One region of the Bacillus sp. FDAARGOS_235 genome, then DNA from elsewhere that is predicted to be linked to it. Evidence: a T-box and tRNA genes for the amino acid it is inferred to sense, from the RefSeq annotation. Region 1 holds a T-box; the other holds one or more tRNA genes.

Region 1 (13,629 bases):
TTCTATCGTAGTATTTGGAACGCTACTTACTTTTATAGAAAGTATGGAAGCAATGTATAAATACATCATGACATGTATGCTACTTATTATGTCTTTCATTATGGTACAAGCATTTAATGAAAGCCCAGCTGTATTTCAAATGGTCTATTTTACATTAGCAGTTTCACTTATTTATTTGAGTGAACGTCTTATTTTAATTCTTGGTGGGGTAGCAGTTGTTGTTACATTTATACTTTGTAGTTATTGGCCAAATCAATTTTTTGCTTATACAGCATCATCTGAAGCTGCAAATTTTGCAAGCTTGTTAGCGATTGTAACGATCGCAATGTGGGGTGTCACAAAGATTGGTTCTAATCTTTTGGCTCGTTTAAGTGATGAGAAGCAAGCAGTGATGAAGAAAGCTCAGGAGTTAGAAGAAACGCAAAGGCTTATTGAGGAAACTGTTGTGAAGTTAGATAGTAATTTCAATCATTTAAGACAGAATATGAACACTTCGATGGAGTCGATGAGTGAAATTAATTTTGCTTTTGAAGAAGTGGCAGTTGGTACTCAATCACAATCAGAGATGATGTCACGTTCAGTAGAAGTATTGAATGATATGGAGGGAAATATTGACCAAATCATCTCTCAAGTAAGAAATGCTTCGATGCGTGTTGATAAAAGTTTGGAAATCTCAAAGGGTAGTGTAAACACTTTAAGAAATTTTGAAGCTAACATGAGAAGTTTAAATGATGTTGTTTCACAATCAGGAACGATATTTAGAGAATTGATGAAACAATCGAAACAAATTAATGAAATTGTAGATGTAATAACGAATATTTCAAGTCAAACGAGTTTGCTAGCTTTAAATGCAAATATTGAAGCTGCAAGGGCAGGAGAACATGGAAAAGGTTTTGCTATTGTAGCGAATGAAGTGTTAAAGCTTGCTGAAGAATCGAATCGTTCTGCGGGGAGAATTCAAGGAATTTTGAAGGAGTTTAGTAATCAAGCAAGTAAAGTAGAAGTGCAGGTAGAGAAGTCAGAAAGAGTACAAGAAGAGTGTAACGAAATGTTAGCAAGTGTTTTAACGAATGTAACGGATTTAGGGAAGTTTATTGATACGATTAATGATGTAATGAGAGAGATTGTTGGTCATCAAGAAAATTTCCAAGTTAAAACGACGAATATCGTTAAAGATGTGACACATGCTTCTAACGTAATTCAGCAAACTTCTGCAGCTACGGAAGAAGTGTTAGCAAGTATTGAAGAAGAGAAGAATCGAAATGATACGTCGGTGAAGACGCTACATACTGTTAGTGAGCAAGTGAAGTTGCTAGAAGATATTTTAGAAAAATAATATCGCTGAAAAAGAGCACAAATGATGTGCTCTTTTTCAGTTGAACGAATACTTGATAGGAATTTAATTGCTTTTCTATGAGTTTTCTGCCAAGCTTAAGGAGATAAAATTTAACTAATAGCTACTGATTATTAGTTAAATCTCGCGGATAGCGAGATAAAATACTTCAAAGAAAGAATTATATAGGTGACGCATATGATCGAAGTTAAGACTTCTGAACTTAGTGATGGAGAATTTAATAGAGGTGTATTTGCAACTCGTGATATTAAAAAGGGTGAGTTGATACATTCAGCACCAGTTATCTCTTATCCGAATGAACAGCATGAACATATTGAGAAAACGTTACTTGCTGACTACGCATTTGAGTATGGGGTAAATCATACGGCATTCCTTTTAGGATACGGCATGTTATTTAATCATTCATATAAGCCGAATGCAACGTATGATATCGTCTTCGAGAACCATACGTTTAACTTCTTTGCTTATAAGGATATAAAAGCTGGAGAAGAGATTTTAATCAATTATAATGGTGAAGTTGATGACGATGAACTATTATGGTTTGATAAGGAAAAAGAAGAGAACGAAAAGTAATATAAAGAGTATAGAAAGAGCGCATTCTGTGGGATGTGCTCTTTTTTTATATTGAAGAAAATAAAGTAAAGATTACAAAAAAATACCACTTTATTTTCGTGTGGTATAGTAAGATACTGAAGGATAGTGTTTTATAAAAGTTATATATTTTACAAATTGTTGTCTTTCTGATGACATGTCAAGTTTAGTAGTCCATTTGGGTTGCTTTATTATGCAATATATATTTTAATATGAGTGGCACCTCTTATAATTTAAGAGGTTTATAGGTGTCTCGAATTGATTTTGGGTACACTGTATCCACCACTTTAGTTTCATTTCATGTATGTGGGGATATTATGGGCCCGTATAGCGGGATAAAAAGAATATAGAAATAGAGGAATCGTAAAATGAATATGCAAGAGGTTTATAAATATTTAAGTACGGTATTGCCTGAAGGTCATGTTACACAAGATGAAATGTTAAAGAATCATACGCATATTAAAGTTGGCGGAAAAGCAGATGTGTTCGTTGCGCCTACGAATTATGATGAAATTCAAGAAGTTATTAAGTATGCTAACCAATATAATATTCCAGTTACGTTTTTAGGAAATGGATCAAATGTCATTATTAAAGATGGTGGGATTCGCGGAATTACGGTCAGTTTAATTCATATTACAGGTGTTACTGTAACAGGAACAACGATTGTAGCACAGTGCGGTGCAGCAATTATTGATGTATCACGTATTGCATTAGACCACAATTTAACAGGGCTTGAGTTTGCTTGTGGCATTCCAGGTTCAGTTGGCGGAGCATTATATATGAATGCTGGTGCCTACGGTGGTGAAGTATCGTTTGTATTAACAGAAGCTGTCGTAATGACAGGTGATGGAGAGTTACGCACTTTAACGAAAGAAGCATTTGAATTTGGATATCGTAAGAGTGTATTTGCGAACAATCATTACATTATTCTTGAAGCGAGATTTGAACTTGAAGAAGGTGTACATGAAGAGATTAAAGAAAAAATGGATGATTTAACGTATAAGCGTGAATCAAAACAACCTTTAGAATATCCGTCATGCGGTAGTGTATTTAAGCGCCCACCAAATAACTTTGCTGGTAAGTTGATTCAAGAATCAGGACTACAAGGAAAGCGAATTGGCGGAGTAGAAGTTTCATTAAAACATGCTGGATTTATGGTGAATGTTGATAATGGAACAGCACAAGACTACATCGATTTAATTCACTTCGTACAAAAGACAGTTGAAGAAAAATTCGGTGTGAAGTTAGAGAGAGAAGTAAGGATTATTGGAGAAGATCTACAATAATTTTTGAATTAAAAGCGTATAAAAGTATGAATTATTTTAAAATAACATTTGGGTATTGTTGACAATTTGTTTTCAATTCAATATAATGGCTAATAATTTAACAAATAACATACGTTGAAAGAGCCCAGTAGCAGTTTGTCACTGTTATCAAAGAGAGCTAGGGGTTGCTGGAACCTAGCACAAACAAACTTGTGAATTACACTCTGGAGTATCTTAGGTAACGCTAAGCGGAGTAGCAATCGATATTATTGCTAAGAGTGGTATGAATAGCTATGCTATTTATGCAAACTGGGTGGTAACACGGTGAATAATCGTCCCTATGTCATAGACATAGGGGCTTTTTTGTTTTAAAAAAATAAAGGGGATGACAAAAGATGAATATTATTGATGAATTAGAATGGCGCGGTGCTGTGAATCAACAGACGGATGAAGAAGGTTTACGTAAGTTAGTAGAAGAGAAAAAGATTTCACTATACTGCGGAGTAGATCCAACTGGTGATAGTATGCATATCGGACATTTGATTCCGTTTATGATGATGAAGAGATTCCAATTAGCTGGTCATCATCCGGTTATTTTAATTGGCGGGGCAACAGGAACAATTGGTGATCCAAGTGGACGTCAATCAGAGCGTCAACTGCAAACTTTAGAAGTAGTGCAGCATAATGTAGATGCGTTAACAGCGCAAATGAAAAAGCTATTTGATTTCGGTGGAAATAGCGAAGTGAAGATGGTAAATAACTACGACTGGACACATGAAATAAACATTATTGAGTTTTTACGTGATTACGGGAAAAACTTTAGCATCAATAGCATGTTAGCGAAGGATATTGTAGCAAGTCGTTTAGATACAGGCATTTCTTTTACAGAATTCACGTACCAAATCTTGCAAGCGATGGATTTCCATCATTTATACACGAAAGAAGATGTTCAACTGCAAATTGGTGGTAGTGACCAATGGGGAAATATTACGAGCGGGTTAGATTTAATTCGTAAGTTAGAAGGACATGAGGCGAAAGTATTTGGACTAACAATTCCGTTATTATTAAAATCAGACGGTACGAAATTTGGAAAATCAGCAAGTGGTGCGGTTTGGCTTGATGCTGAAAAAACAACGCCATTTGAATTTTACCAGTTCTGGGTGAATACAGATGATCGTGATGTAATTAAATACTTGAAATACTTTACATTCTTAGCGAAAGAGCGAATTGATGAATTGGCAACGAAGGTAGAAGCCGAGCCTCATAAACGTGAAGCGCAAAAAGTGTTAGGCGAAGAAATGACGAAATTCGTTCATGGAGAAGAGGCATTATTGCAAGCTGTGAAAATTACCTCGGCATTATTTAGCGGAGATATTAAATCGTTAACAGCTGATGAAATTGAACAAGGCTTTAAAGAGATGCCGACATTCCAGTCTTCCAAAGAGACGAAAAATATTGTAGAGTGGCTAGTTGATTTAGGGATTGAACCATCTAGACGTCAAGCTCGTGAAGACATTAATAACGGTGCGATTTCTATGAATGGTGAGAAAGTAACGGATGTAGGTACGGATGTTACTGTAGAAAATACATTTGATGGAAGATTTATTATTATTCGTAAAGGGAAGAAGAACTACAGCTTAGTGAAATTGGGATAATAATTTTTGTGGAAGAGTGGAAGTAAGAAAGATGCTTTCACTCTTTTCATATACACAATTCCGACACAAAAAAGTCAGTATATTTAGATAATTAAAAAGGGTTATAGTATCTCTTTGCCGAATATAAGTAAGTAGAGAATATTACGGATAAAAATAGCCCGAACCATGCCGGGCATGATTCGGGCTTATATTCAGATTAGTAAGCTAAGCTGAATAGACCTTTAATGTGTGATAAGTAACGAACGTTACTTGCTTCTTTCATTAATGATGCTGGTAAGCCTTTAAGTGGAGTATTGCTTGCTCCAATTGTAGCAACAGCATCTTTACGTCCTAGACTAGCAAGTGTTCCAGAGTTTACAGGTGCGAACTCTTCGAATGCTTTGCCTTCTAGTGCTGCGTATAAGTTGTATCCAATTAACTCACCCATTTGCCAAGCGATTTGTGCAGTTGGTGGGTATGGACGTCCGTCTGGAGCGAAGACAACAGCGCTGTCTCCAGCAACGAATACGTCTTTATGAGAAGTAGATTGTAGGTATGCATCAACTGTTGCACGACCACGGTTTACTTCAAGACCTGATTCACCGATTAATGGGTTACCTTGTACGCCGCCTGTCCAAACGAATGTGTTAGCAACAAGTTTTTGACCGTCTTTTAAGTCGATTTCATTGCCAGCAACGTTTGTTACAGGAAGACCAGTTAAGAATGTAACACCGCGTGCTTCTAGGCTAGTAGTTGCACGTTCGATTAAGTGGTCTGGTAATACTGGAAGGATTTTTGGACCTGCTTCAACAAGAAGAAGTTTAACTTCTTTTGGATTTACGCCGTGGCTTTTTGCAAGTTTAGGCATAATGTCAGCAAGCTCACCAACTAGCTCAACGCCAGTTAATCCGCCACCACCGATTACGATTGTAGCATCCGCTTCGTTTTTCGTTTTCGCGTATTCACGAATACGGTCTTCAACGTGTTTGTAGATTTTGTTTGCATCAGCAGCAGATTTTAATACCATGCTGTTTTCTTCTAGTCCTGGAATACCGAAGTAAGCAGTTTTACTTCCTAAAGCAACTACAAGTGCATCGTAAGATAATGTAGTGCCACCAGCTAGTTTGATTTCTTTGCTATCAACTGAGAATGACTCAACTGTTGCGATTTTAAGATCGATATCTTTACCTTTGAAAAGCTTTGTAAGTGGCATTGCAATTGCTTGCTCAGCAACGTTACCAGCTGCAAGGCGATGTAGTTCAGTGATGATTTGGTGTGTTGGGTATTGGTTAATCACTGTAACTTGTGCTTCTGATTTGCTGTAAAATTTACGTACGTTTAAAGCGGCAAGAAGACCGCCATAACCAGCGCCTAAGATGACAATTTGTTTTGACATAGTATGATATCCCCCGTCTTTACTAATTGTTGTTATAAGTTAAATTATTTATTGTTACGTTCTGCACTAATTTGAAGATATGCGTTCACAAAGCGGAACATTTTTTGTGCTTGTGGGTCTTTTAGTAATTTTAATAGACCGAATAGGCCGATAACTTCGTTGCTTTCGTCAGCACGATCTTTCGCTTCGATTGCAGTTGCAGCCATGCTTTTCACTGTATCTTTTACAGGCTCTACAAGCTCTGTGATTGCACCAACAGTGTCGCTTTTTAATACTTCATCAGTAGCAACAGTTTGAGCGAAGTCATAAGACTTAGTTAAAATGTTAACAAGCTCAGTTAATTTTGGAAGCTGTTCTACTAGTGTTGTTAATGATTCTTGTACCTCAGGTTTTAACAACTGATCAAGTACATCAAGTTGTCCTTGGCTAGCAGAAATTTGTACAGTTTCTTGTTCTGGCTTTGTTTGAGTCATAGTTTCTGGCATCTCCAATTCTCCTTTACGATAGCAATACTCTTATTTTTTATAAGTAAGATAGTAACCGTTTACGAAACTTTATACAAAGTTTCACAAAACACAATAAAATGCCTTTAAATTTATGACAGCAACTAAGCTGCAAACATAAATCTAAAACCATAACGTCTTACTTATTATTTATGAACTGTCCGATATATGGCTTGTCCGCATAATGGAAAAGCTCCGTTACCGGAAAGTGTATATAATATATATCCTATATTATATACTATATACACCTATGTTAACATAAAAATGATTCCTAATTATTTGATATTGAGTGTATAACGTAGTGCTGACAAGGTATGAAAGCGTATAAAATATTTTGTTTCAGTTAGAAATGTACATATATATATAGAAAAAAAGGAAAAAACGAACAAATTCATGTTCGTTTTTTCCTTTTTCCTATTATTCACCTTCCGCAATTAGCATCGATGTGTTACCTTCTTTTTCAAGATGGCATTCGCCCCAAGAACAAAGAGAATCAAGAATCGATTCTAAAGACCAACCGTAATCAGTAAGAGAATATTCTACTTTTGGTGGGACTTGATTGTATACTTTTCTTTGAATAACGCCGTCGTCTTCTAATTCACGTAATTGCTGCGTTAACATTTTTTGTGTAATACCAGGCATTGAGCGTTTTAGTTCACTCGTTCTCTTTGTACCTTTCGTTAAGTGACAAAGAATAACAACTTTCCATTTGCCGCCGATAACTTCTAAAGTCGCCTCTACAGGAATATTGTATTTCTTCATATGAAACCCTCCTTTTGTGAGCGAAGTAAGTTAAATAATATAAATGTTACTTTTTAGTACCTATAGCACTTTAAAGTACGTACTTTTTATTATGTTAAATATGTTTCATAATAGCACATGTAAGAGGCAAATGAGTAGTACGGTACTGAAAAGTGACTATGTTACTTTTTGGTGCCTATCGTACTTTAAAGTGCGTTCTTCAAAAAAAGGATGAAACCATTCATAATAGCATTTGTAAGTATGAAATATATGTTTTAGAAGATAGAAGGGCCCTTTTATCATACTATTATGATTGGATTTCTTGTAATAAGGAGGAATTCAATTGAGTTCATATACAGTACCATCTTCGGAAGTTCAGACGAATCGAAGAAGTATGTTTGCTTTATTAGCACTAGCAATTAGTGCGTTTGGGATTGGTACGACCGAGTTTATTAGTGTCGGTTTACTACCATCTATTTCAAAAGATTTAAATGTCTCGGTTACAACAGCTGGTTTAACGGTTTCCTTATATGCGTTAGGAGCGGCAGTAGGAGCTCCTGTTTTAACAGCGTTAACGGCTAGTATGTCGCGAAAGACATTATTAATGTGGATTATGGTTGTTTTCATTATTGGTAATGGCATTGCGGCGGTAGCAACAAGCTTCACTGTATTAATTATCGCAAGGATTGTAGCTGCATTTGCACACGGTGTGTTTATGTCGATAGGATCTACAATTGCGGCTGCAATCGTACCAGAGAATAAACGTGCTAGCGCAATTGCGATTATGTTTACTGGATTAACAGTCGCGACTATTACTGGTGTGCCAATTGGAACATTTATCGGTCAAGAGTTTGGCTGGAGAGTGTCATTTATGGCGATCGTTGTAATTGGAATTATTGCTTTCATCGCAAATAGTATACTCGTCCCATCTAATTTAAAAAATGGTGTACCTGTATCGTTTCGTGATCAATTTAAACTAATTAAAAATGGAAGACTGTTACTTGTTTTCATTATTACTGCACTTGGATACGGCGGTACATTCGTAACATTTACGTATTTATCACCGTTATTACAAGAAGTAACAGGATTTGAAGCAAGTACCGTTACCATCATTTTATTAGTGTATGGAATCGCCATTGCGATAGGGAATATGGTCGGCGGAAAATTATCGAATCATAATCCAATTCGAGCGCTATTCTACATGTTCCTTATTCAAGCGATTATATTATTTGTTTTAACATTTACAGCGCCGTTTAAAGTAGCTGGATTAATCACAATTATTTTCATGGGACTATTTGCGTTTATGAATGTTCCGGGGCTACAAGTATATGTAGTTATATTGGCAGAGCGCTTTGTTCCAAGTGCGGTTGATGTTGCTTCAGCAATTAATATTGCCGCATTTAACGGAGGAATCGCTTTAGGTTCTTATATAGGTGGCCTTGTAACGAATTCGTTAGGGTTAATCCATACTGCTTGGGTAGGCGGCCTTATGGTAGTAGGTGCTGTTATTTTAACAGCATGGAGTATGACATTAGAAAAAAGAGATCAAGTAAAATAAAGTGAAACTTTAATCAGTGGGGGTGTTCTTCCACCAATGATTATTAGTTGAACCAATCGGGCGTTTACGGGCAGTTTATCTCCCACCTAACGTCTTTGCTTCAGCCGAATTTTGAAGTGGGAATTTTACTGCCCGTTAATGCGGGATAAAAGGAGAGAAAATAAAATGAAAAACTTACAAAGTAAAACAGTATTAAATAATGGTGTAGAAATGCCTTGGTTCGGTTTAGGTGTATTTAAAGTAGAAGAAGGACCAGAACTTGTAGAAGCAATTAAATCAGCGATTAAAGCAGGATACCGTAGCATCGATACAGCTGCAATTTACGGAAATGAAAAAGCTGTAGGTGAAGGAATCCGTGCAGGTATTGAAGCGACTGGTATTTCAAGAGAAGAATTATTTATCACTTCAAAAGTATGGAACGCAGATCAAGGATATGACGAAACAATTGCTGCATATGAAGAGAGCTTAAAAAAATTAGAACTAGATTATTTAGATTTATACCTTGTTCACTGGCCTGTAGAAGGAAAATATAAAGATACATGGAAAGCGCTAGAAACACTTTATAAAGAAGAGCGTGTACGTGCAATTGGCGTAAGTAACTTCCAAATTCATCACTTACAAGATGTAATGAAAGATGCAGAAATTAAGCCAATGATTAACCAAGTAGAATATCACCCTCGTTTAACACAAAAAGAATTACAAGCTTTCTGTAAAGAACAAGGTATTCAAATGGAAGCATGGTCACCACTTATGCAAGGTCAATTATTAGATAACGAAACATTACAAGAAATTGCTGATAAACACGGTAAAACAACAGCGCAAGTTATCTTACGTTGGGACTTACAAAATGGAGTTATTACAATTCCAAAATCAACGAAAGAACACCGTATTATTGCAAATGCTGATGTATTTAACTTTGAATTAACAAAAGAAGATATGGAAAAAATCGATGCATTAAACCAAAATCACCGCGTTGGTCCAGATCCTGATAACTTCGATTTCTAAGATTAAAGTAGAGAAAAAGAGTGCAAATTATTTGCACTCTTTTTGTTGTGTTTATGTATAAAAAAAAATTCTAACTAAATACTACTTATTAGTAAATTTGTTATTTCATAAGGGGTTGTAAAACATGAATATAAAGCAATCGTTCAAACTTTTAGCTGTTTTTTTAAGTGTTTTATTTGTATTATTCCCACTTCAAAAAGCATTTGCAGAAGTTATGGACCATACAAAGTATGAAATGGATTGGAGTTATAGTAAGTCAAAGAAAAGACCAATCCGAACAGAGCTTATTAAAACGGCAGATGGAAAAATTGCATTTTGCTTAAATGTAGATTTGAAATCTCCAAGTGGTCAAGATTTACCGGAAATGGGAAAAGTGGATATTAACGTGTACCGTGTACTATTAAATGGATATCCACAAAAGAGTCCGCAAGAATTAGGCGTTTCCGATTGGAGAGAAGCACATTACGCAACACAGCTTGCAGTATGGAATGCATTAAAACAAATCGATATTAACGATTTAGATTTCCGTAATAAAAACGTAGAGAAAGTAACGAAAGACATAGTTGCAAAGGCAAATGCGAGTGAAGAGTTACAAGAAATTACGATGAGTGTAACTCCTACAGAAGAACAAGAAGCAGTATTGAAAAATGATTTCTTTGAAACAGGTTTATATACAGTAGAAACGAATGCAAAAAGCGGAACGTATAAAGTGCAAGCAACAGGTGCACCAGCTGGTGTGAAATTTGTAAATGAAAAAGGCGAAGCAAAAAATGAATTTAATGTAGGAGAAAAGTTCCGCATTTTAATTCCAAAACAAACACCAGCAGGTGGATTTAGCTTTAAAGTATCAGGAAATTTAACGAAATTACAAGGGATTGCGCATAAAGGAACACCGACGATTCAAAATGCGGTTGTATTATTAGAACGTAGTGAAGAGAAAACAAGTCCGGAATTAGCGGTGAGTTGGAAAAAGTCTGAAGGACCACAGAAACCGAATAAACCGTATACTCCAAACGAACCACATAAACCAAATCAAATTAAAAGATAGTATAAAAAGCATTGGCATTTGCCGATGCTTTTTATATACATGGATTAGAAGGAATGGAAAATACGAAAGCATTGACAGAACAATTTAATGGTATGTTATTTGAGTATGGTATACATGACGTATTCTTTAAAATTACGAAACAAGGTTTCGAAAGAACAGAAGGTATACAAGAGGTAAAAGCTTAAAAAATAAAAAAGCTCGTAAAACATAATGTTTTACGAGCTTTTTCGTATTATTCAGCTTCAGAAACTACTGTGAAGCGTTCGTTCACATGTTTTGGATTTTCGATTTCATCAAGTGCTGCTACTGCGAAGTCTTCGTAACTTACATAGCTATCGCCTTTTGAGTTAACAAGAAGATTGTCTTTACCAGCTGTGTAAGAGCCAGTGCGTTTTCCTAATGCGAATAGTGCAGAAGGGCTGATGAATGTCCAAGTGATGTCATTTGTTTGTTGTAAGATTTCTAAGTTTTTACCTTGGTTTTGAGCTGTTGCAAGGTATTCGCCCGGGAAACCTGGTGTATCAAATACACGTGTTGTTTTCTCTTCGTCTACAAATAAGCTTCCAGCTCCACCAACTACAAGTAATTTTGTATGTGGTGCACCTTTCACAGCTTCAATCAGTACATTTCCTGCATCTACGTGAAGATGCTCTTGTCCTGCTGGAGCACCGAAAGCATTTACAACTACATCGAATACTTGTAGATCGTTAGATGTAAGAGCGAATACATCTTTCTCTAAAACTTTTACATTTTTTTCTGTAATTTTCGCAGCATTTCTTACAATTGCAGTAACTTCATGTCCACGATCTAATGCTTCTTTTAAAATACGGCTTCCAGCTTTACCAGTTGCTCCGATGATTCCGATTTTCATAATAAATCCCTCCAAAGTGTTTTGTTAAAGTGTATATCTGAAATGAATGAATGAATGTAATGTAATTAGGTTAGTTACAACCTGATGTAACTATTATAGTTACAGTTATATATTTTTGTCAATGGTGTTGTTTATGAAATTATTTTTTGTTTTAGTATGCACAGCTACTGAAAGTGGAGTCATAAAAGAAGGATGTATTTACGTAGAGAAACCTAATATTTGGAAGTTATAAGATGTCGAAAAATGTTGATTTTTGAATATTTTTTGAATATAATTCGATTTATGGAGAAAAGGAGGGGTTAATTGTATGAATATTTTAGATCAATTCGTTTCATCAACGAATACGATTCTTTGGTCATATGTTCTTATTGCAATGCTAATTGGTTTAGGGCTTTATTTTTCTATTAAATTAAAATTCGTACAAATTACTCATTTAGGAGAAATGGTTCGATTAATGAGTGATGGACTAACTGGTAAGACACGTAAAAAGGGTAGCGTATCTTCTTTCCAAGCGTTCTGTATGAGTTCAGCAGCTCGTATCGGTATCGGAAACTTAGCTGGTGTAGCGCTAGCTATTTCTATGGGAGGACCAGGAGCTGTATTTTGGATGTGGGTTATTGCAATTATCGGGGCGTCTTCAAGTTTCGTGGAAAGTACACTTGCGCAAATTTATAAAATAAAAGATGGCAGTGGCTTCCGTGGTGGTCCTGCTTATTATATGGAAAAAGGTTTAAATAAACGTTGGATGGGAATTTGGTTCTCTATTCTAATCACAATTAGTTACGGTTTAATTTTCAACTCAGTACAAGCGAATACAGTTACGTTAGCATTTGAAAATGCATTCGGTTTAGAGCGTTATATTGTTGGGATTGTATTAGCGGCATTAGTTGCAGTTATTATTTTTGGTGGTGTGAAAAGTATTGCGCGTATGTCAGAAATGATTGTTCCGCCAATGGCACTTATTTATATTGCAGTAGCTATTTTCGTTGTTATTAAAAACTTCTATTTAATACCAGATGTATTTACAGAAATCTTTAAAGGTGCATTCGGTTTAGATTCAGCTGTAGGTGGCGGTATCGGTGCTGCAATGAAATTTGGTATTCAGCGCGGGTTATTTGCGAATGAAGCAGGTATGGGTAGTGCGCCGAACGCGGCAGCAACAGCTGATGTAACGCATCCAGCGAAACAAGGTTTTATTCAAACAATCGGGGTTTTAGTAGATACATTTTTAGTATGTACATCAACAGCGTTTATCGTATTATGTTCTGGTGCATATAAAGCAACAAATTTAGAAGGTATTGAATTAACACAAAACGCATTAAGTTCACAAATCGGCCCATGGGCAAGTAGCTTCTTAGCGATTATTATTTTCTTATTTGCATTTAGTTCACTTCTAGGAAACTACTATTATGGTGAAACGAATATTGAATTCATTAAACAAAGTAAAGCTTGGTTAACAATTTACCGTATTGCGGTAGTTGCAATGGTATTATTCGGTTCTGTTGCGACGCTTAAAGTCGTATGGAATATGGCGGATTTATTTATGGGTCTAATGGTAATTACAAACTTAATTGCGATTACACTTCTTGGACGATTTGCGTATGCTGCGTTGGCAGACTATGTAAAGCAAAAGAAACAAGGAAAAGATCCAGTCTTCAGTGCA
Region 2 (7,971 bases), 1.2 Mb from region 1:
CTATTCTGCAAAAAAACAAACTTCAATCTACTAATCAATACATCGTCAATGCTAATGCATTGAACGTTCGCTCTGAACCTAATTTAGAATCTTCCATTTTAGATGTATTACCAAATGGTAAGTTCGTGACTATTCAAGGAGAACAAGGCGAATGGTATAAAATTTCACATAACGGTCAAACAGGTTATGTACAAAAAGCATTCGTATCTAATGGTTCGCAGCCCTTAGTAAAAGGAATCACAGTTCAAAATGATACGAAATATACTGTTGCAACACCTAAATTAAATGTACGTAACAATGCTAGCACAAATGGTACTCTACTTGGTTCTTTACAAAACGGTACACAGATACAAGTAGTAGAAACAGTAGGAACTTGGTATAAAATTCGTTTTGGCACAGGATACGGGTATGTGGCCAAACACTATGTGGTACAAAATCAACAGCAATCACAAGCTCAAACAGCTCAATCTTCAGCTATTCCAGCAGTTTTCAAATTCCCTACCCAAGGAAAAATCAGCTCAACCTTTGATATACGCTGGGAACAAATGCATTATGGAATAGATATTGCAGCACAAGGTAACGTCTCCATTCAAGCTGCCGCTGCAGGTAAAGTTATTAAATCATATTATTCAGCTAGTTATGGCAATGTAGTGTTCATCGCCCATCAAATAAACGGGAAATTATATACAACAGTTTATGCTCATATGAAAGATCGCACTGTACAAGCTGGTGATCAAATACAAACTGGACAATTACTAGGTCATATGGGTAACACAGGTCATTCATACGGACAACACCTCCATTTCGAATTACATAATGGAGAATGGAATTTTGAAAAAACAAATGCAGTAAATCCACTGCCGTATTTAGTTAGGTAAATTGTATGCCACGCAATATACCTCTCTTCATTGAATACTTAGCCTTTTTAGGTTTAATCTGTTGTTTAATAATTTACAATACAAACACTGTATTTTTATCTATTATCATTGCTTTTGTTGCTCTAGAAATTATGATGGAGTCATTTCAAGTGCGACTAAAGCAAAAAGTTGCCCATGTTTATAATGCTATTTTTCTATTAAGTGCCCTTATAACAAATGTTATTAGTAATGGCTTTTATTTATCTACTATAATTCCCGTATTCTTTATGGCTGTTTTATTATTCATAGCTAGATACATTAATGTCCCTAATAATAAAAAACATGAACAAGAAGCTTAGAAAGAGGAGACACTGTGTACCAATCTTTCAAAGATAACACAATGAAATATATATTGAATTTATACGGAAAACTAAATACTTTTTTTGGTATACAAGGAAGTTATACTGCACAACTTCTCCTATATGGAATGCTATTTCTCATCTTAATCACTTTCTCCTTGTTTTACTAACAAAAAAGGATCTCACATAACATTGAGATCCTTTTTAATTTATATTAATTTTTCATATGTAAAATACTGTTTAGCCACAAGCATATTTTTCATAAATAAAACTAAGATTATATTTTTTCTCTAAACCCATTCTTTGTTCATCGTCACACCAATAGAAAAGAATATCATGAATCGTCGCATAACGCTTATTTTTAAGAAATAGTTTAAAGAATGATGGTAAACAATCATGTAATTGTATAAATATATAATTGCGTAGTATTTCCTCTTTATATTCAATGCCCTTACAAATATACAGTAATTCTTCACAATAATATGCATGCTGTGGAACTTGAATCATTTCGAAAAATGGCACGTATGATAATAACTTTCCGATAAAATGGTTATATCGATCCATTATACCTATTGTCATATGTTCCATCATTTCTTTCATCACATATAAATAATCATCTACATGAGTTGTCTTTAGTGGATCTAATCGATCTGAAATTTGAGAAAGTACAGCTCTTTGACAAGCTAAAACTACTTGACTAGGTCCATAATATGATAGAAAATCTGTACACTTACGATACTTTCGCAACAAGTCATGTCTATATAAATCATACACAAAAGTATTACAATACATCGCTAGACTCATCATATCACTATTCAGCTGCTCTTTTGACTGTGCTTTAGCCCTCTTACACATATAGAAGAATGTAAACTCTAATATTTCTTTTTGAGATAATAGATGTTTACAATTTGTTATACATTTCTCATTAAATTTAACTCTATCCCAAATTTCTACATCCCCATCTGTTAATTCCCCGACACGATATTTAATAACTAAATAGTTTAAAGCAACTGCTTGTGTCAAAAGATCCCATGTTTCATATTCCAATGAAGTTTGGACAAATTCAGCTAGCCCTTGTGTTACCATAAAAGTATTTGCCTCTTCATACCAACCAATCTCTTGACATAAACGAAGAATACGTACTAAGGTTGGAATTTCATCTTTATGAAACTGTGGTAAATTCTTTACTCTATTCATTCCATAAACGATAACTGCTGCTAAATTTTCTTCTTTATAAAATTCTTTTTCTTTCCATGCTAATATAGTTCGCTCTTTTCCTTCACCTTTTGGGTGACAAGGTACAAGTAAAGATAATAATTCAGCAAAATTATTTGGTTCTATATATGTATCTGTAACCAAATTCCAATTTGGATCGCCCTGTACAGCCCTCATATAATTCCCCTTCCCTTTTTATCCCGCTATTTGCCGGGCAGTAAGACGCCCACCTCAAAATCCAGTGAATGCGAGGAAGTTAGGTGGGAAATAAAACTGCCGATAAAAGCCCGATTGGTTCAACGAATAATCATTGGCGGATGGACAAAACCCCCAATAATTAAAGTTTCACTTTATCTACGTAGGAAATATTAATTCATTATTACAACACTAAAAATAAATATTGTTATATTCAAAACCTATCATAATACTTATATCTATCAGTATATCACTTTTTCTCTTATTTAAAATTAGGAATGAAAAATTTAAATAAACTGTCGAAAACCTTAACTATGTACTTATTATATAATGTCTCAGATACATCACGCTAATATATTAGTTTAATCCACATATACTAGAATAATGTATCTGATTTTTATCCATCATTTATCCCACTATTTGCGGACAATAACACTTTCACTAATTAAAGTTTAACTTTATTCCGTACGTTCCGAGATTTCACTTAAAGCGAACCCAGCTTGATCATCTGCCGCTTCTCTTATAGCTAAATCACCTAATGCTAGCATCCCGACAAGTTGACCGCCCTCAACTACTGGCAATCGTCTAATTTGATACTGTGCCATTAATTCTGTAGCTTTTTCAATAGAATCATCTGGAGAAACCGAAACAATGTTTGTCGTCATTACATTTGTAATTTTATTAGACCCAGGATGTTTTTCAGCAATCCCTCGAACAACTAAATCTCGATCAGTAACAAGCCCAACGACTTGTTCATTTTCAAGAACAGGAATCAATCCAACTGATTCTTCCTTCATTTTTACAGCAGCCTCATATACATTATCTAACGGTGTACAATGTACAATATGAGTACTCATAAAGTCTCTAACTTGCGTCATTTTTTATCTCCTCCTTTTAATACATACCATAGTTTTTCCTAAATCCCTTTATTTATTTGAGGAAAATAAGATGATAAAAAAGAGGATTATACACAATAAAAAAGAGCCAGCATATTGCTGACTCTTTCTTTATGACCCGTACGGGATTCGAACCCGTGTTACCGCCGTGAAAGGGCGGTGTCTTAACCACTTGACCAACGGGCCATGGCTCCGCAGGTAGGACTCGAACCTACGACCGATCGGTTAACAGCCGATAGCTCTACCACTGAGCTACTGCGGAATAAATATATGGTGGGCCTAAATGGACTCGAACCATCGACCTCACGCTTATCAGGCGTGCGCTCTAACCAGCTGAGCTATAGGCCCATATACTTTACAGGGGCAGTAGGAATCGAACCCACACTGGAGGTTTTGGAGACCTCAGTTCTACCTTTAAACTATGCCCCTAAATGATGCCGGCTAGAGGACTTGAACCCCCAACCTACTGATTACAAGTCAGTTGCTCTACCAATTGAGCTAAGCCGGCATAAAAAAAATGGTGGCTCGGGACGGAATCGAACCGCCGACACGAGGATTTTCAGTCCTCTGCTCTACCGACTGAGCTACCGAGCCAACATAAATGGCGGTCCCGACCGGGGTCGAACCGGCGATCTCCTGCGTGACAGGCAGGCATGTTAACCACTACACCACGGGACCATTTGGTTGCGGGGACAGGATTTGAACCTGCGACCTTCGGGTTATGAGCCCGACGAGCTACCGTACTGCTCCACCCCGCGACAATATAATATTTTAAAAATGGAGGAGGTAGAGGGATTCGAACCCCCGCGCGACTCTCGCCGCCTGTCGGTTTTCAAGACCGATCCCTTCAGCCGAACTTGGGTATACCTCCATGAAGGAAAAAAAATATTTTATTATTATATGTAGCTAAACCATTTCAAAAGAAAATGGAGGAGGTAGAGGGATTCGAACCCCCGCGCGATTCTCACCGCCTGTCGGTTTTCAAGACCGATCCCTTCAGCCGAACTTGGGTATACCTCCGAGACATATAATAAATAAAGTGGAGCCTAGCGGGATCGAACCGCTGACCTCCTGCGTGCAAGGCAGGCGCTCTCCCAGCTGAGCTAAGGCCCCATGTTTTTGGGAAAATCGGGAAGACAGGATTTGAACCTGCGACCCCCTGGTCCCAAACCAGGTGCTCTACCAAGCTGAGCCACTTCCCGTTAATAAAAGCGCGCCCGAGAGGAGTCGAACCCCTAACCTCTTGATCCGTAGTCAAACGCTCTATCCAATTGAGCTACGGGCGCATATGGTGCCGAGGGCGGGGGTCGAACCCGCACGGTGGTCACCCACCGCAGGATTTTAAGTCCTGTGCGTCTGCCTGTTCCGCCACCCCGGCATGTCATATTGAAAATTGGAGCGGAAGACGGGATTCGAACCCGCGACCCCAACCTTGGCAAGGTTGTATTCTACCACTGAACTACTTCCGCAAGACATGTTATGAGATATTTTATTAAAAGTGCGGGTGAAGGGAGTCGAACCCCCACGCCAAAGGCGCTAGATCCTAAGTCTAGTGCGTCTGCCAATTCCGCCACACCCGCATATTTTATTGAAAATGGTGAGCCATGAAGGATTCGAACCTTCGACCCTCTGATTAAAAGTCAGATGCTCTACCAACTGAGCTAATGGCTCTTAATGGCTGGGCTAGCTGGATTCGAACCAGCGCATGACGGAGTCAAAGTCCGTTGCCTTACCGCTTGGCTATAGCCCAATAATTAAGAAATGGTGGAGGGGGGCAGATTCGAACTGCCGAACCCGAAGGAGCGGATTTACAGTCCGCCGCGTTTAGCCACTTCGCTACCCCTCCGACATAAATGGTGGAGGATGACGGGATCGAACCGCCGACCCCCTGCTTGTAAGGCAGGTGCTCTCCCAGCTGAGCTAATCCTCCATTTGCCTGGCAACGTCCTACTCTCACAGGGACAAGGTCCCAACTACCATCGGCGCTAGAGAGCTTAACTTCCGTGTTCGGTATGGGAACGGGTGTGACCTCTCTGCCATCATTACCAGACTATATTCATTTAAGACAAGAATCATTTTAACTTATTCAACTTTTAAAGTCAATAAGTTTTTTATATTCTTTCAAAACTAGATAACATTGCTTCATATTATATGGTTAAGTCCTCGATCTATTAGTATTCGTCAGCTCCACATGTCACCATGCTTCCACCTCGAACCTATCAACCTGATCATCTTTCAGGGATCTTACTAGCTTACGCTATGGGAAATCTCATCTTGAGGGGGGCTTCATGCTTAGATGCTTTCAGCACTTATCCCTTCCGCACATAGCTACCCAGCTATGCCCTTGGCAGAACAACTGGTACACCAGCGGTGCGTCCATCCCGGTCCTCTCGTACTAAGGACAGCTCCTCTCAAATTTCCTACGCCCACGACGGATAGGGACCGAACTGTCTCACGACGTTCTGAACCCAGCTCGCGTACCGCTTTAATGGGCGAACAGCCCAACCCTTGGGACCGACTACAGCCCCAGGATGCGATGAGCCGACATCGAGGTGCCAAACCTCCCCGTCGATGTGGACTCTTGGGGGAGATAAGCCTGTTATCCCCGGGGTAGCTTTTATCCGTTGAGCGATGGCCCTTCCATGCGGAACCACCGGATCACTAAGCCCGACTTTCGTCCCTGCTCGACTTGTAGGTCTCGCAGTCAAGCTCCCTTATGCCTTTGCACTCTACGAATGATTTCCAACCATTCTGAGGGAACCTTTGGGCGCCTCCGTTACACTTTAGGAGGCGACCGCCCCAGTCAAACTGCCCACCTGACACTGTCTCCCGGGTCGATAAGACCCGTAGGTTAGAATTTCAATACAGTCAGGGCGGTATCCCACCAGCGCCTCCACCGAAGCTAGCGCTCCGGTTTCAATGGCTCCCGCCTATCCTGTACAAACTGTACCAAAATTCAATATCAGGCTACAGTAAAGCTCCACGGGGTCTTTCCGTCCTGTCGCGGGTAACCTGCATCTTCACAGGTACTATAATTTCACCGAGTCTCTGGTTGAGACAGTGCCCAAATCGTTACACCTTTCGTGCGGGTCGGAACTTACCCGACAAGGAATTTCGCTACCTTAGGACCGTTATAGTTACGGCCGCCGTTTACTGGGGCTTCAGTTCAGAGCTTCGCTTACGCTAACCCCTCTCCTTAACCTTCCAGCACCGGGCAGGTGTCAGCCCCTATACTTCGCCTTACGGCTTCGCAGAGACCTGTGTTTTTGCTAAACAGTCGCTTGGGCCTATTCACTGCGGCTTTCCGTTAAGAAAGCACCCCTTCTCCCGAAGTTACGGGGTCATTTTGCCGAGTTCCTTAACCAGAGTTCTCTCGCACACCTTAGGATTCTCTCCTCGCCTACCTGTGTCGGTTTGCGGTACAGGCACCTTTTATCTCGCTAGAAGCTTTTCTTGGCAGCGGGGAATCAAAGACTTCGCTCCATAAGGAGCTTCCCCATCACAGCTCAGCCTTCACGATAAGCGGATTTGCCTACTTATCAGCCTAACTGCTTGGACGTGCACAACCAATCGCACGCTTCTTCTATCCTTCTGCGTCCCTCCATTGCTCAAACGATAAAGAGGTGGTACAGGAATATCAACCTGTTGTCCATCGCCTACGCCTGTCGGCCTCGGCTTAGGTCCTGACTAACCCTGAGCGGACGAGCCTTCCTCAGGAAACCTTAGGCATTCGGTGGACGGGATTCTCACCCGTCTTTCGCTACTCATACCGGCATTCTCACTTCTAAGCGCTCCACCAGTCCTTCCGGTCTGACTTCACTGCACTTAGAACGCTCCCCTACCACTGATACCATTGGTATCAATTCGCAGCTTCGGTGGTGTATTTAGCCCCGGTACATTTTCGGCGCAGAGTCACTCGACTAGTGAGCTATTACGCACTCTTTAAATGGTGGCTGCTTCTAAGCCAACATCCTAGTTGTCTAAGCAACTCCACATCCTTTTCCACTTAATACACACTTTGGGACCTTAGCTGGCGATCTGGGCTGTTTCCCTCTTGACTACGGATCTTATCACTCGCAGTCTGACTCCTAAGGATAAGTCATTGGCATTCGGAGTTTGACTGAATTCGGTAATCCGATGAGGACCCCTAGTTCAATCAGTGCTCTACCTCCAAGACTCTTACACTTAAGGCTAGCCCTAAAGCTATTTCGGGGAGAACCAGCTATCTCCAGGTTCGATTGGAATTTCTCCGCTACCCACACCTCATCCCCGCACTTTTCAACGTGCGTGGGTTCGGGCCTCCATTCAGTGTTACCTGAACTTCACCCTGGACATGGGTAGATCACCTGGTTTCGGGTCTACGACCACGTACTAAACGCCCTATTCAGACTCGCTTTCGCTGCGGCTCCGTCTCTTCAACTTAACCTTGCACGGGATCGTAACTCGCCG

What was found. The T-box of region 1 lies ahead of tyrS (tyrosine--tRNA ligase). A T-box ahead of a tRNA ligase gene usually reads a tRNA of that ligase, here a tRNA-Tyr.
Region 2: it has a tRNA-Tyr gene. The T-box ahead of tyrS (tyrosine--tRNA ligase) is inferred to sense a tRNA for this amino acid. The anticodon was not compared.

Annotation. Positions count from the first base shown of each region.
Region 1 is NZ_CP020437.2:3,333,791-3,347,419, forward strand. Features, by position in the region: gene A6J74_RS19025 (DUF4077 domain-containing protein) at 1-1,336, shown strand, start outside; gene A6J74_RS19030 (SET domain-containing protein) at 1,532-1,927, shown strand; gene murB (UDP-N-acetylmuramate dehydrogenase) at 2,314-3,231, shown strand; T-box leader at 3,337-3,553, shown strand; gene tyrS (tyrosine--tRNA ligase) at 3,606-4,865, shown strand; gene A6J74_RS19045 (NAD(P)/FAD-dependent oxidoreductase) at 5,062-6,240, opposite strand; gene A6J74_RS19050 (DUF1641 domain-containing protein) at 6,285-6,725, opposite strand; gene A6J74_RS19055 (winged helix-turn-helix transcriptional regulator) at 7,161-7,505, opposite strand; gene A6J74_RS19060 (MFS transporter) at 7,879-9,042, shown strand; gene A6J74_RS19070 (aldo/keto reductase) at 9,208-10,047, shown strand; gene A6J74_RS19075 (thioester domain-containing protein) at 10,172-11,095, shown strand; gene A6J74_RS19080 (hypothetical protein) at 11,149-11,280, shown strand; gene A6J74_RS19085 (NAD(P)-dependent oxidoreductase) at 11,328-11,966, opposite strand; gene A6J74_RS19090 (alanine/glycine:cation symporter family protein) at 12,274-13,629, shown strand, end outside.
Region 2 is NZ_CP020437.2:2,174,292-2,182,262, forward strand. Features, by position in the region: gene A6J74_RS13110 (SH3 domain-containing protein) at 1-878, shown strand, start outside; gene A6J74_RS13115 (hypothetical protein) at 884-1,216, shown strand; gene A6J74_RS13125 (DUF3965 domain-containing protein) at 1,457-2,608, opposite strand; gene A6J74_RS13130 (CBS domain-containing protein) at 3,085-3,504, opposite strand; tRNA gene A6J74_RS13135 (tRNA-Glu) at 3,637-3,708, opposite strand; tRNA gene A6J74_RS13140 (tRNA-Asn) at 3,710-3,784, opposite strand; tRNA gene A6J74_RS13145 (tRNA-Ile) at 3,794-3,870, opposite strand; tRNA gene A6J74_RS13150 (tRNA-Trp) at 3,881-3,951, opposite strand; tRNA gene A6J74_RS13155 (tRNA-Thr) at 3,958-4,030, opposite strand; tRNA gene A6J74_RS13160 (tRNA-Phe) at 4,041-4,116, opposite strand; tRNA gene A6J74_RS13165 (tRNA-Asp) at 4,125-4,200, opposite strand; tRNA gene A6J74_RS13170 (tRNA-Met) at 4,204-4,280, opposite strand; tRNA gene A6J74_RS13175 (tRNA-Ser) at 4,301-4,393, opposite strand; tRNA gene A6J74_RS13180 (tRNA-Ser) at 4,450-4,542, opposite strand; tRNA gene A6J74_RS13185 (tRNA-Ala) at 4,563-4,635, opposite strand; tRNA gene A6J74_RS13190 (tRNA-Pro) at 4,651-4,724, opposite strand; tRNA gene A6J74_RS13195 (tRNA-Arg) at 4,735-4,808, opposite strand; tRNA gene A6J74_RS13200 (tRNA-Leu) at 4,812-4,900, opposite strand; tRNA gene A6J74_RS13205 (tRNA-Gly) at 4,917-4,991, opposite strand; tRNA gene A6J74_RS13210 (tRNA-Leu) at 5,022-5,102, opposite strand; tRNA gene A6J74_RS13215 (tRNA-Lys) at 5,118-5,193, opposite strand; tRNA gene A6J74_RS13220 (tRNA-Gln) at 5,198-5,272, opposite strand; tRNA gene A6J74_RS13225 (tRNA-Tyr) at 5,285-5,368, opposite strand; tRNA gene A6J74_RS13230 (tRNA-Val) at 5,377-5,452, opposite strand; rRNA gene rrf (5S ribosomal RNA) at 5,457-5,572, opposite strand; rRNA gene A6J74_RS13240 (23S ribosomal RNA) at 5,674-7,971, opposite strand, start outside.